DNA from 2 places in the Shewanella sp. ULN5 genome. Region 1 is predicted to be linked to the other one. Evidence: predicted binding sites of a transcription regulator. Region 1 holds the regulator's gene; the other holds the start of a gene.
What was found. Region 1 encodes sigma-54, which starts transcription at its own class of promoters, with help from an activator protein. Its sites were predicted from a motif close to GTTGGCACGNNNNTNGNNT; they were not measured.
Positions count from the first base shown of each region.

Region 2: flgA (flagellar basal body P-ring formation chaperone FlgA) is a predicted target of sigma-54. The motif match lies at 3,508-3,526, and genes of this name have one in related genera.

Region 1 covers NZ_JAPJEE010000012.1:78,413-86,033, forward strand. The annotation lists gene rapZ (RNase adapter RapZ) at 1-564, opposite strand, end outside; gene ptsN (PTS IIA-like nitrogen regulatory protein PtsN) at 561-1,004, opposite strand; gene hpf (ribosome hibernation promoting factor) at 1,007-1,294, opposite strand; gene ORI98_RS12540 (RNA polymerase factor sigma-54) at 1,321-2,808, opposite strand; gene lptB (LPS export ABC transporter ATP-binding protein) at 2,960-3,691, opposite strand; gene lptA (lipopolysaccharide transport periplasmic protein LptA) at 3,688-4,188, opposite strand; gene lptC (LPS export ABC transporter periplasmic protein LptC) at 4,262-4,822, opposite strand; gene kdsC (3-deoxy-manno-octulosonate-8-phosphatase KdsC) at 4,819-5,385, opposite strand; gene ORI98_RS12565 (KpsF/GutQ family sugar-phosphate isomerase) at 5,388-6,365, opposite strand; gene ORI98_RS12570 (calcium/sodium antiporter) at 6,400-7,362, opposite strand; gene ORI98_RS12575 (ATP-binding cassette domain-containing protein) at 7,591-7,621, shown strand, end outside.
Region 2 covers NZ_JAPJEE010000001.1:188,554-196,174, forward strand. The annotation lists gene flgD (flagellar hook assembly protein FlgD) at 1-511, opposite strand, end outside; gene flgC (flagellar basal body rod protein FlgC) at 536-952, opposite strand; gene flgB (flagellar basal body rod protein FlgB) at 955-1,353, opposite strand; gene ORI98_RS00805 (protein-glutamate O-methyltransferase CheR) at 1,479-2,318, opposite strand; gene ORI98_RS00810 (chemotaxis protein CheV) at 2,423-3,343, opposite strand; gene flgA (flagellar basal body P-ring formation chaperone FlgA) at 3,667-4,374, shown strand; gene flgM (flagellar biosynthesis anti-sigma factor FlgM) at 4,446-4,775, shown strand; gene ORI98_RS00825 (flagella synthesis protein FlgN) at 4,911-5,336, shown strand; gene ORI98_RS00830 (chalcone isomerase family protein) at 5,565-6,125, opposite strand; gene ORI98_RS00835 (DUF2947 domain-containing protein) at 6,183-6,662, opposite strand; gene ORI98_RS00840 (6-hydroxymethylpterin diphosphokinase MptE-like protein) at 6,851-7,621, opposite strand, start outside.

The DNA of each region.
Region 1 (7,621 bases):
ATTAGGTAAAAAACGTACATCAAACATGAAGTCTGCTTCGGTTGGCATGCCATGTTTGAAGCCGAATGATTCAAAGTTAATGACTAACTCTTTATCAACACTGCCCATCAATATTTCACGCACTTGATCGCTCAATTCGTAAATGTTTAATGCTGAAGTATCAATATAATGGTCTACCACATTCGCGATAGGTTCTAATAACACCCCTTCTAATTTAATTGCTTCTAGAAGTGATATTTGATTCTTAGATAAAGGGTGTAACCGGCGGGTTTCGCTATAACGTTTAAGTAATACTTTGTCTGAAGAGTTTAAGAAAAAGCTACAGATTTCAGTATCGCTACCTAACTTAGCAAGTTGTTCTTGTAGTACTTTTCCTTGGTCGGCAATATTACGTACGTCGACACTAATCGCTATTTGATCGCGGCTGCCAGTAAGCTGGTCCAATAATGTTCCAATCAATGCCACAGGTAAATTATCGACACAGTAGTAACCAAGGTCTTCTAATACCCTTAGTGCGACAGACTTACCTGAACCAGAGCGGCCCGATACAATAACTAATTTCATGCAGTGATAACCTGATAGAGTTCAGTGGAGTTACTACTTTTACGTAACTGCTTGAGAATAAGTTTATCTGATAGCTTTTCTGCCATCGAAGATAAAGTGCTGAGGTGTTGTTGGCATTGTTCCGCTGGAACTAATAAGGCAAATAACAAATCAACGGGTTGTTTATCTATGGCATCAAATGGAATGGGTTCTTCACATTTAATAAAAATCGCAATGGGGTGTTCGATGGTCGTCAATCGACCATGAGGGATTGCAATGCCAGAGCCTATTCCTGTGCTACCCATTTTTTCTCTGGCCACTAGGCTTTCGAAAATCTCTTGCGAAGAAAGGGATGGGTACTGGGCAGCGACTAAATCGCTGATAAGTTCCAGTACCTTTTTCTTACTGCCCGGTGAGGCACAGGAGGTGCATTCCGGCTGCAGGATGGTACTAAGTTCCATCATTAATGCTTAGATAGTTTCTCTTTGTGTTTAATAACCTGACGATCGAGTTTGTCGATCAGGGCGTCTATTGCATGATACATGTCGGCATGATCAGCAGCTGCAAATACTTCAGCGCCATTTAAGCTGACTTTTGCTTCTGCCTTTTGCTGTTGTTTTTCGACATTTAACACGACATGCACATTATGGATCTGATCGAAATGTCGTTCAAGCTTTGAAAATTTTATCGTGACATATTCGCGTAATGATTCAGTAATTTCAACATGGTGACCTGTTAAATTTATTTGCATATTTATCCTCCAATTGCCTAGGTAGATTATAAACTCTTACGCTGGTTTGAGGGGGGGATCATCATCGCCTCACGGTATTTCGCGATAGTACGACGTGCAACATTAATCCCTTGTTCAGCCAAAAGATCCGCCATTTTACTGTCGCTTAATGGTTTCTTTTGGTTTTCGGCAGCAACCAGTTTTTTTATAAAGGCTCTAATTGCTGTTGATGAGCACTCGCCGCCGTCGTCGGTACTGACGTGGCTAGAGAAAAAGTATTTTAATTCGAATAATCCGCGCGGAGTATGCATGTATTTTTGAGTTGTGACCCTCGAAATAGTTGATTCATGCATCTCTACCGCTTCAGCTATGTCATTCAGTACCATAGGTTTCATGGCTTCTTCACCATACTCAAAAAAACCTTGTTGGAACTGGACAATGCAATTGGACACTTTTAATAAGGTGTCGTTGCGGCTTTCTAAACTTTTAATAAACCATTTAGCTTCTTGCAAGTGACCGCGAATAAATTGGCTGTCAGACTGACTTTTACTGCTTTTTGCCATCGCCGCATATTGCTGGTTTATACCAATTTTGGGCATATTGTCAGGATTTAATTCAACAACCCAACGACCATTCTTTTTCATCACCGAAACATCGGGGATAACATATTCATCATCCTGCGGGGTGATCATCGAACCAGGGCGTGGATTCAAAGATTGAATTAACTCAATAGCCTCACGAAGTTCATCTTCTTTTAACTTGGTTTTACGCATCAATGTGCGAAAGTCTCTGCCTGCAATTAAATCTAAATAATCTTTGATAAGCACTTTTGCGTTATCAATGTGAGGTGTATTGGGATCATATTGCATTAACTGGATCAGCAAACATTCACGGAGATCGCGAGAGGCAACGCCAATAGGATCAAAATGTTGGATACGTTTCAGTACCGCTTCAACTTCATCAAGCTCAACCGATTCGTCTCCCATTGCTTCTAAGATGTCTTCGGTGCTTTGGGTTAAATAACCTGTGTCGTCAATGGCATCGATGATGGCGGTGGCAATGGCTAGGTCGGTATCAGAAAAAGGAGTGAGATTCTTCTGCCATTCAAGGTGTTCGTACAAACCTTCTGAGGTTTCACCTTGAAAAGGCATGTCATCGCTTGGCATGCTGCCCGATCCAGAACTGGCCATCGGAGATGCGGTGTACACTTCATCCCAGGTCGTATCCATAGGCAAATCATCAGACATTTGCTCTTTTGTCATCGATTCTGCTGTATCAACGCTTGAGGTGTCTTTTTCTATTGTTGGCGCGACTAGTTCACTAAAATCAGTTTCTGATTGGTTTTTTTGTTGGTCATTTTTGTTGTTAAATTCTGCAAATTCATCTTCCATTTCAAGCAAAGGGTTTGAGTCTAATGCTTGTTGAATTTCTTGCTGTAACTCCAAAGACGATAACTGCAGCAAACGAATCGCCTGTTGCAGTTGTGGGGTCATAGTCAGATGTTGACCCATTTTAAGTTGGAGTGACGCTTTCATTACTGCTGATCCCTAGAAGATTTCCGTTTGCTACACCGTTTCACACGAGTGTATTTCGCAAATGTTGTTTAAATACATTGTGAAACACCACAATAAAAGCTTACTGAAGTGTTGGTATTTTCAAAGCATCTATCTGTTGTGCTTACATTAACTATAGCTTGAATTGTTCGCCCAAGTATACTGCTCGTACTTGTTGATTGTTGAGTATTTCATCAGGTGTTCCCTCGGCAATGAGATTGCCTTGGCTGACAATATAAGCGCGCTCACAAACATCAAGGGTTTCGCGAACATTGTGGTCAGTAATGAGCACTCCAAGGCCACGACTTTTCAGTTGTTGAATAATTTTTTTAATATCAATAACTGAAATGGGGTCAACACCGGCAAAAGGTTCATCGAGTAAGATAAACTTAGGATTTGCGGCCAATGCACGTGCAATTTCAACTCGACGTCTTTCACCACCAGAAAGGGACATGCCTAAACTGTCTCGAATATGGGTGATATGAAATTCCTCTAAAAGACTTTCCAGCTCTTGAATTCGTTCATCCTGGCTTAATGATTTGCGCGTTTGCAGAACGGCCATAATGTTGTCATGAACGGTTAGCTTTCTAAAAATACTCGCTTCTTGTGGTAAATAGCCGATTCCTTTGCGAGCACGTAAATGCATTGGATCTGCAGTCAAATCATCATTATCAATTAAAATACGACCGTTATCACTTTTGACTAAACCTACCACCATATAAAAGGTGGTGGTTTTTCCGGCGCCATTAGGACCTAACAAGCCGACAATTTGACCGGTTTTTACCGTTAAACTGACACTTTTTACAACTTGACGACTTTTATAGCTTTTAGCTAAATTTTCAGCGGTTAAGGTAATTTGGCTCATTGGTTACCTTGCTTTTTTAACGGAATTTCAGGAAGTTTTTGTTTCGGTACATCTTCGGTTTGGAAGTTTTCAGGCTGAATGATGGTAATAACACGGTCTTCTCCCTTACCGGTACTTTCTGCAATCAGCTCTTGGGCGGTGATATTGTAGCGAATAACATTGCCCGTCACTTTGCTACCGGCCTGATCTAACTTGGCATTGCCAGTTAATAATAAACCTGTCGTGGCTAGGTCGTAGCGGATCTCATTGGCACTGGCGGTGCCTATTCGACCATCATCTAATTCCTGCGAAAACGTTGCGGGATTACCAATAGCAATCAACGTTTTAGTTTGGCCATTTTCAGCTGAAAATGCGCGTAATTCATCGGCATTAATATTAATACTACCTTGGGTGATTTTTACTGGGCCATTAAAAATAATCTGGTTATTTTTAATGTCCGCACGTTGGCTTACCGCGGCAATTTTCAGCTCTTGTTGCAGATCGCCTTCTTTGGCCATGACGTTGTTCGCCAGTGCCGCGATAGCAAATGTTGCAAGAACACTGACCTTACAGAGTGATTTGGATAAAAACTTAATGTGGTTCATATGTTCCTTCTACCTCACTGAGCAAGGTAATTTCTTCTGCATTGAGATCGGCAAATAATCCTAAGCCATTAATTAAAAAACCATTACCTTTAATGATAACCGGATCTTCAGAGCGGCCAATCATGGTTTCTAAATCAAAGGTGACTTGCTGTGTTTCGAGCGATTGTAGCGGCTCTTCAATGTCAATGGCATTGATTATTACATCATTTTGTAAACTGACTTTATTTGTCTGTTGTTCAAGCGTGGCGTTTTTTGCGGTTATTTGCCATTGCGCTTTACCGTTTTGTGGATAAAGTAGCAATACGGGGTCAGTAAATAAAGTCGTATTAGTCATGGAGTAATGCTCCATGTGTGTAGCGCTCATTTTACTGTCGACTAAACCTAGCGTATTAAATTCTGTAGTATGCAGGTCATCAGCGACAAAATCAGGCCGCTCAATACGTGTGTCTACTACCAGTGCCATTTTGTTGCGTTTATCCTGTACCTGCCAGTACAAAGTTAACGCTAAGCCAAAGAATGCACAGATGGCGAGTGTGGTACGATTCATATACTCATACCGTGGGCATTTTCAAATTTGCCTTGGCTTAACAATAGTAAATCTGTGAGTTCACGCAATGCGCCATGACCGCCCTTGATGTGTGTTGTCATGTGGCAATGCATACGAACAAAGGGATGGCCATCAGCAACACAAACCGCTAAACCAACCACTTTCATAACTGGCAAATCAACCATGTCATCACCGATATAAGCGACTTCATCTGCAGCTACGTTATATTGCTTGATTAATGCTTCATACGGGACAAACTTATTATCAACACCTTGATAAATATCTTTTATACCCAGAGCGCTCATGCGGTTTTCGACGATTTGAGATTTACGTCCGGTAATAACGGCTACATTTATTCCACTTGTTAGTGCTGAACGAACACCGTAACCATCGCGGGTGTGAAAAGCTTTGGTTTCTTCACCACTGTTATTCAAATAAATGCGGCCATCAGAAAATACGCCGTCAACATCACAAATCAGCAGTTTAATTTTTTTCGCTCGCTGCCAAATATCATCGCTAATTGGGCCGTAAAAACCTTGATGGCTTGGCGTTTGAATTGTCATGTTTATATTACCCCTGCTTTAACCATATCGAGCATATTTAATGCGCCAATTGGTTGATGTTGTTCATTTACGACAATCAAACCATTGATGTTTTTCTCATCCATAATTTGCAGTGCTTGTGCAGCCAAGATGTTAGCCGGGCTTGTCACGCAGTGTTTGGTCATAACATGTGAAATAGGTGTGGTACGCAAGTTCACTTCAGCGTCAATCACACGACGTAAATCACCATCGGTAAAAATACCGACTAATATATTGTTATCGTCGACAACGGCTGTCATGCCTAAGCCTTTATTGGATATTTCATACAGCGCTTCAGTAATACAGATATCCTGTTTAACCAAGGGTAAGTCGTTGCCCTGATGCATCACATCATTTACTTTAAGCAGTAATTTTCGGCCCAAAGAGCCACCCGGATGGGATAAGGCAAAATCATCACGGGTAAAACCTTTTGCTTGTAATAAGGCTACCGCGAGCGCATCACCCATGACTAAAGTTGCTGTGGTACTTGATGTTGGTGCTAGCCCTAACGGACAAGCTTCTTCTGGCACTTCAATACACAAATGTAATTTGGCTAATTTTGCCATATTGGAGTCAGGTTTACCGGTAACGGCAATAACAGGTACTCCCATACGTTGTATTACTGGCATCAGTGTGAGTATTTCGCTTGATTCACCTGAGTTAGATATGGCCAGAATAATGTCATTTTTTGCCAAAGCCCCTAAATCACCGTGACTGGCTTCCCCAGGATGAACAAAAAATGCGGGTGTGCCAGTACTGGCAAAGGTTGCCGATATTTTATTGCCAATATGACCTGATTTTCCCATGCCCATGACAATGACTTTTCCTTTGCACTGCATGATTAATTCACATGCTTGTTCAAATGCTTCTGAATCAACAAATTGATAAAGATGTTCCAATGCTGCTTTTTCAATATCAATGACCTTGCGGCCCCATTGACGAAATTGAGTTTGGTTTGCCATGTTTGTCTCTCTTGGTAAAGTCCTTTACGCCCCTTTAATGAGCGGTGAAGACAACGTACTGGTACGCAATAAAGGTCAATAATAATAAAATGCCATGCCAACGAGTGAGTTGCTGCTTTGCGCCACTAGATAACACTAATACTGCTAATGCGATACTGGTGGCCAATACCATATAAAAATCTCTGTCGATTGCCGTTGCATCAACTTCACCTGGTGAGATTAGCCCTGGAATAGCGAGTACCGCAAGAATATTAAATAAATTCGAGCCAACTATGTTACCAATAGCTAAATCGTCTTCTTTTTTTAACACTCCGGCAATACATGCGGCAAGTTCAGGTAAACTGGTGCCAACAGCAATAATGGTTAATCCAATCACTAAATCAGATAATCCATAAATCTTTGCAATACCTACCGCACCATCTACCATCCAACCTGCTGATAACGGTAATAAAACCATACCGACGAGTATCCACATGATAGCACGAATTGTAGGGACATCCTTAGGGATCTCGGCATCCATTTCTTCGCCCATAATATCGGTGTCTTTATTGGTCATTGCTTGGTAAATAAACCAGCCCATGACAGACAAAAAGGCCACTAATAATATAATGCCTTCATAGCGGGCCAGCATGCCGTCGTGGATCAGATAACCGGCAAGCACTGTTGCCGCTAGCATCAATGGAATTTCTCGCTTCAGGGTTTTAGAACTTACGCTAATCGCCCCAAGCAAAGCAGTAAGACCAAGAATTAGGGTAATGTTTGCGATGTTAGAACCCAGCACATTACCGACGGCGGTATCATTCATGCCGTCCATTGATGCCGTTGCCGCAACAAACATTTCAGGTGCCGAGCTGCCCATTGCCACAATGGTTAAACCAATCAGCATTGGGGGTAAACCTAGGTTTCTTGCAAAGGCTGATGCCCCGTAAACAAATTTATCGGCACTAAATACCAGTACAGCTAGCCCAGCGCACAGCAACAAAATATTAACTAACATGTTATCCCTTTAATTTTCTAAACCCGTGTATTTTCGCTGCAAATGAGTCAAATTGAAAGCCACAAAAGGATGGAAGTGGTTTGATCATTAGCAAGTTAATCATTTATTAAGATTAAATTCATTTCAGATTAGCGGTTTTTAATCAGAGTAGGTTGTTAGGTAAGCAACATTCACGTAAAATTTAATCTTCATTTACATGCCAGGATGGCTGCTATCTCTTCGAATATCATGTCAGAGACACCGACAGTGCTGCAAAATC
Region 2 (7,621 bases), on a different contig from region 1:
CAGCTTCATCTTCTATTCGAATCGTAATCTTATCAATTGCTTCTGGTGTACTTACCACACCTTTTATTTCAGAACTGCCTGCGGTAATTGCACCTGTATCAGATGGGATTAACACTTTACGTCCCACTAAACTAGACGCTTGTAAAGCTTGGCTAGAACTCATCACACCATTTAAATTCAGAATTTCTTTATTTAAATTAGCAATACCATCTACCGTTGAAAACGAGGCCATTTGTGCAATCATTTGATCATTATCAACCGGCTTAAACGGGTCTTGCATCGAAAGCTGTTGGCTGAGCAGTGCAAAAAAATCTTCCTGCTTAAGCATTTGATCTTTCGCTTCAGGCGTTTCCGGTTTTTCTGGTAAGCGAATACCATCTAGAAAAGGATTACCCGTACTTGTGGTAGTCGAATTTGACTGCACAGTGTTTTTACTTACCGTACCGGTATTCGTTGATGTCGATGCCTGTTGCGGCAAAGACTGACTGCTATAAGGATTAACGAGGCTCACAACTTACCTCCTACAATAGTCATGTTATTTACCCATTCTAAGTGTTTGTTGCAGCATAGATTTAGCGGCATCAGCTACTTGAACATTCATTTGATACGAACGTGACGCTGAAATCATATCGGCCATCTCTTCCATGACATTCACGTTTGGCTTGTAAATAAAGCCATCTCCATCAGCCATTGGATGATCTGGTGCAAATTCTTTCATCAGGGGCTTATCACTTTCAACAATGCCACTGACGTTAACGCGATGGGCACCAGATTGCTGGTGATTCGCTTTTGCCATTTCAGCTTCAAAAACGGGATGACGTGCTCGATATGTTTTATCAATGCTACTTGATACAGAGTCAGCGTTGGCGATGTTACTTGCAGTGGTATTGAGCCTGACAGACTGAGCCGTCATACCTGAACCCGCTACATCAAAAATATTAAATAAGCTCATAGTTAATCACCTCGCAATGCTTTACGCATTCCAGAAAACTTACTTTCTAAAAACCCCAATGACATTTGGTATTCAAGAGAGTTTTGCATAAAGGCGGATTGTTCTTGCTGCATATCGACCGTATTGCCATCACCCGTATCAGGCTGATTGGGCACTCGAAACTTTACATGCTGCTGACTGAGTGCAGTTAAATCGAAATGTTTTTCGTTGGAAGAACTCATCGTCAAACCTTTTTGACGAGAACTTGCTGCTTGCATCGCAGAGGCAAAATCGACATCACGCGCTTTATACCCTGGGGTATTTGCATTCGCTATGTTGCTTGATAATACTTCAGCGCGTTGCGCCCTAACACCCAGAGAGTATTGATGTACCCCAAGTGCATTATCAAAATTAATCGCCATAAAATTGCCTCCATCAGCTAACTGATAGATATAAAGCAAAGGTTATGCCAATTATTTATTAATAAAGGGGAAATATAGAGAGGAGAGCATGTGTCAACAATAACACATGCTTTTCAATAGATTAACTAGGTTTTCTTTTGATAATAAATGCCAGGATTACAACGAACCATATCAAATTCATCTGTTAACCCAGCAATAGATTCTGACGCTCCAAGAAATAAAATCCCTTTTGGATTTAATGCGGCAGCAAATTGCCGCAAAATTTTCGCCTTTGCCTCAGGGGCAAAATAAATCAGCACATTGCGGCAAAATATAATGTCGTACTTACCAAGAAGCGTATAACTTTCAAGTAAATTATGTGCTCTAAAGTTAACTAAGCGTTTCACATTATCTTTGATTTTCATATTACCGTTAGGTAAAGCATCAAAAAACTGACGCTTACGCTCTTCAGATAACCCACGCGCTAATGCCAAACCATCATATTCTGCATTTTTACAACGCTCCAACATCGACGGAGACAAATCGGTTGCCTGAATGGTGATACCGCCAGGCAGTGCACCAGGTTTACGTTGCTGATACTCTAAAGCCGTCATTGCTAATGAGTACGGCTCTTGACCAGAAGAACACGCAGCAGACCATATACGCAATGAACGACCTAATTTAGAGTATTCAGGCAACAAAGTGTTATGCAGTAAATCAAAAGGATAACGGTCACGAAACCACAAGGTTTCATTAGTGGTCATAGCGTCAATCACCTCAGCACGCAACTGGCGTTCTGTCGGTTTCATTGAATGTTTAACCACTTCTGAGAGTGAAGGTAAATTGTACTTGCCCATTAACGGCGCAAGACGACTACGCACTAGATATTGTTTGTTCTCACCTAATACGATGCCGCTGTGTTGTTCTAGGAACAACCTAAATTGATTATATTCTGCTTCTGCGAGTGATTTATCTGTCACATTCACATCCTAATATAATGAGTGATTGTTGCCCTATTTCATTAGGGCTTTTACGCATTAACAATACTCATGAACTTGCCATGTTGTCTACTGCGATCAATAGACGATGATTATAAGCTTAAATGTTTGTTAACTGCCGCGGCTAATTCATCTGGATTAAATTTTGCAATAAAGTCATTCGCGCCAACTTTTTGTACCATAGCCTGATTAAACACACCACTTAATGAAGTATGCAGCACGACTTTAATATTTTTCAATTTTGGATCATCTCTGATTTCAGCAGTAAGGGTATATCCATCCATTTCTGGCATTTCAATATCTGAAATAATCAAAGGGATCTCGACAGAAACATCATCCATTTCTTTGGCAATGTTTTTAAGTTTTTCTAACGCTTCACGGCCATCTTTAGCGGTATCAATTTGCAACTTAAGTGACTCAAGTGAACGAATAATCTGCTTACGAGCAACCGCAGAGTCATCAATCACCATAATGTGATAATGCTGTTCTCTATCAATGGTTAATTGCTCATTGACTTCTTCACTGATCGCCGTTTTAACGGGTGATATTTCATCAAGAATTTTTTCAACATCTAAAATCTCAACAAGCTCACCTTCAATTTCCGTTACTGCGGTTAAGTATGAATAACGTCCTGCGCCCTGTGGAGGAGGCATAATTGCAGCCCAATTCATATTAATAATCCGTTCAACCGAGCTGACTAAAAAGCCCTGCACACTGCGGTTGTATTCAGAAATGATAATGAAGCAATTCTCAGTAGACGTTAATGGTCTACCACCTGTAGCAGCACTTAAATCGATAACAGAAATAGTCGCACCACGAATATGTGCCACGCCTTTAACAAACGGGTTCAATTTTGGCAAAGTCGTTAACGGTGGGCACTGAAGTACCTCTTTAACTTTAAAAACGTTAATACCAAAACGTTGACGTCCATTAAGTTTAAACAACAGTAACTCTAATCGGTTTTGACCAACTAATTGAGTTCGTTTGTTGACGGATTCCATGATACTCGACATAACACTGCCTTTTTTTATTAAAATATCCGAATAAATAGATACTAGCCTGTTTTGCTTCAAAACATAAATTGAAACTGGATTTCTTGTCGGAATATGACAATGTAAAATCATCGTCCGCAAGTAAACTGAACCAATTAATGCACTTTGTTATGCCGCTACTTTATATAGGCATATTTTTTGCTTGTTATTACTTGTAAATCATAAATCAAGAATAATCTACTAAAGCAGTCAATCTACTGTCATTACAGCTTAGCAACTTATTCATCATTTCACGTAAAATTAAGTATAGGTGCAATCTAGCAAAACAAGCTAGTATCTCCACTATGAAAGTATATTTTTTGTGTTTTTTCTATTTATTGTTCAATTCATTAGCAGTTTTTGCGAATGAAGATGCTAGCGTACCTTCCTTATCGACCATTAGCCAATTGGCTGAAGAGGTTGTCAGAAAAAAAATTCAATTAGAACCCAATGCTAAGTTACTCATTACGCCACAAAATTTAGAAGGCAGACTGACACCGCCCCGCTGTTTTGCCCCAATAACCGTTGAATTAGCCAGCGATCGCGAAATTGGCAGAAACAATACCGTCAAAATAAGCTGCAACAGTCCAGATTATGATTACCCTTGGCAGATTTACTTATCAGTTCGAGTCGAAATCATGTTTCCAGTTGTGGTGAGTAGTGAAATCATCTCACCAGATACTTTACTCACAGAACAGCAATTACAAATCGAATATATTGACCAGTATAGTCTTCGGGGGCAATTCTATGCGGATATTAATGACGTTTTAGGCAGTAAAACCAAACGAAGAATTAATAAAGGAACGCCCATTTTGAATAGCCACTTATGTTTTGTCTGTAAAGGCGATGCCGTATCAATCTACGCCAACAGCCAGAACTTACAAATAAAGACATTAGGTGAAGCAATGCGTGATGGAAATGTAGGTGAATCAATTAGAGTTAAAAATGTTAACTCAAACAGAGAATTAGAAGCCACAGTGATTGGCGTTGGCGAAGTAGAAGTTAGAATGTAAAATAAGCTAAAGTTTTTCCCCACAGTGCCGATAGCCTGTATGGAAAACCAAAATTAACGCTGGAGCCTATCATGGCAATTGACATTAACAAACTTAAAACAGCTACGCCTACGCCAGTTACTGCGCGTGATGCAAAATCAACAAACAACGCAGCTAAAGCAGCACCACAGGCAGCAACTGCAAACGTAAAAACAGATTCGGTAAGCATTACGCCGCAAGCACAAGAGTTACAAGGTGCACAGGCTAAAATGGCAAGCTTACCCGAAATAGATCAAAAGAAGGTGGCTGAAATCAAACAAGCCATTTCTGAAGGTCGCTATAAAGTTGACCCTGAAAAACTTGCAGCCAACATTGCAAGCTTTGAAGCTGAACTTAGCGGACTGAAGTTCCAAGAAGAATAGCAGACGTTTTACGGCAGCTGCCTACAAGGACAGTTTTTGCTTTAGTCTATTCTTGAGAACAGTATAGTATGAGAATCAGGCACCTATTGGTGTCATAGACAGGTATTTCCAAAGCAAAATAATCTGAGTATCAGTATGACAGCACTTTCAACCTTACTTTCACATCAGCACGGTATTCTTACGTCGCTGAAGTCTCTAATTTCTGCCGAAAAGCAAGCATTACAAGCGCAAGATGCAGACAAGTTATTGAAACTTGCCCAAGAGAAACAACAATGCCTGATAGCATTAAAAACAAATGATGAATCTCTGGCTAATCATCCAGAACATTCATTACTGACAACTGATCCAGAATTAGTTGAAAAAGTTTCCGCCGCCAAAGCAATTTTAGCCGACTGCAAAGATATCAATCAGCAAAATGCCAGTTTAATTGAATTAAATATTGCAACCTTAAATAGGTTCTCCCAGGCTATGCAGGCGAGTCGTAATTCATCCAGCTTAACCTACAATGACAAAGGCAAAACCTCGACTATTTCTACCCTTGGGAATGATTTTAAAGCATAAGTATTGATCATACTCATTAAGGTTTAGTTTTAAAATTGGGCAATATAAGACTCAGGGTATCTAACAAACCTTAGTAACCCCGAATGAATGGCAAGAGTTTAGGGTGCTTAGTGCTTAGTGCTTAGTGCTTAGTGCTTAGTGCTTAGTGCTTAGTAGTAAAGTTGTTCAAGATTTACAATTGAAACAGAAATGATGCGTTCGCATCATTTCTGGTTACTAGATAAGATATTAAAGCCCTAAAAGACTTTGTTTCAAGCTGTTCTGAGCGGGTGCATCACCCAACCAAATTTTTATCAAAGCTTGGCGAAATAACTCCCCCTTCACCTCTCCCTGAGGCTGCTCATTCTTGAAACTGGTAACGCCTTCATTCTTGGTTAAGACGAACGAAAACTGATCACCTTGTTTAATTTCAGCATTGAAAAGCCCCATAAACTGGGTGATTTCAGCTTTTATACTCGAAGAATCGCCATTTGTTGCAGCATCAAATCCTTCGCTGATAGCATCAACCATTTTATCGGAGGTGATCATGCCCGACGTAATATTCAAACGAATCACCGCAACAGATTGTTCAAGCACAGCCGTTAAATTATCCTGGGGTGTCGGTAAATATAAGCTACCAACATATAAATCCATGAAGAACTTACTGCGAACGCCAGCTCCATTTAATATCAGCTCTTGCGACTGGATCGTTAAAACCTCCTGAACATCAACACCCGAAACGGTTTTGGCATGGAGTAACGGACTGACCAGCAGTGCAGCGGTTAACGTTAAAACAGATAATACTTTCATGTAATTGATTCTTTTAATAAGGAGCTACGAAGGGAAGATTTAAAACCATCAAATAAATTAACCACGAATGCCTAATCTATACTGGCCATTTTGCTCAAACATCAAAGCTTGTTTGTGATTTGGTGAAATCAATAATGGGCCATCATCAAAAAACAAAAAGCATTTCCAATTGCGAACAAATACATCCCATCGAGTTTCAATCACCTGATATTTTTCATAACAAAAATACACCAGCGCATCATCAGGCCATTGAATATGCTCAATTAGCGCTTCAGGTAACGAATTATCATTTGAGTCCCAAGCAGATTGCCAATGCTCGGTTGCACTCCAAGCATCTTGCTTAGCAGGCCAATCACCTTTAGCAAACTGCTCTGCACGACTGCTTTTATTGCTAATCCATTTATTCCACACCTCCATCGAGCTCTTCTCGGTAAGAGGCTTTATCAAGAGTTTATCATCTTCACTCACAGGTAAATCTTTATGGTTAAAGATCCACTTACGCTTATAAGATTCAATTGGAATATAAGAAATTGACAAAAATCACTCCTTTAAAGGGATTAGCAAAAAATAGAGAGGGATTATAAAGAGTTTGCAACTGCTTTTAAAGCTTACCTGAAGTTGATGTTTCAGCTTTACAACTACATTTCCAATGCACACCAACCTAAATGAACATTTTAGATTGGTGTGCATAATAAACACATTTAATCAGAATCTTACAAGCTAATTTACCGCCCACGATTAATTTTTTCTAAATAAATCGTTGCAGGTTGATTTCGGGGCTCTAAAGCCAAAACATTTTGGAAGCAGGATTTAGCCTCATCTATTTTACCGAACTCTGCTAGAAAAATGCCGAATTTGAGCAATATAGAGATATCTTCAGGATATTTGTCTAAATAATCTAGATAAATATTCAAGGCTTCTTGAGGGTTATTACCCAATCTTAACGCATTCGCATATTGAGGTAGATATTGGTCACTGAATTGAATGATTTTTGAATAATAACAAGTAGCTAATTGCAGTTGATTTAACTCTAAAGCAAGCTTGATAATGTGTTTAAATTCAGCCTCGTGACTATGCTTAATCGGTGATGTCAACATTGTATCAAGAGCAAGCTCTGGCTGATTTTCTAACATTTGCTGGTAACTTAAGGCTAAATGGTAAAGTCGAGAAACCTCAGGATCAGAGTCAATAAAAGGTAACGTATATTGCACCATTTTAGAAATACCAATCAAGTGGTTGCTCTGCCGCAAAAACTCTAACTTTTTGAAAGCGTTATCCATGGATGGTACTGTAGTTTTCACCGTATCATCAATATGCTGTTTTACTACAAATTGTGTATAGTATTGACCTTCTGCTTTTTGGAGAAGCCTAACTTCCTCTTCATTTAAAAGCTTGTATTGCTCAGGGTGATTTAATTTCCAGGAAATAGCCCTTCCCCACTGCTTATCATTATCCCACTGTGCATATAAAGCATTAATATCGCATGGTGAGTCAAA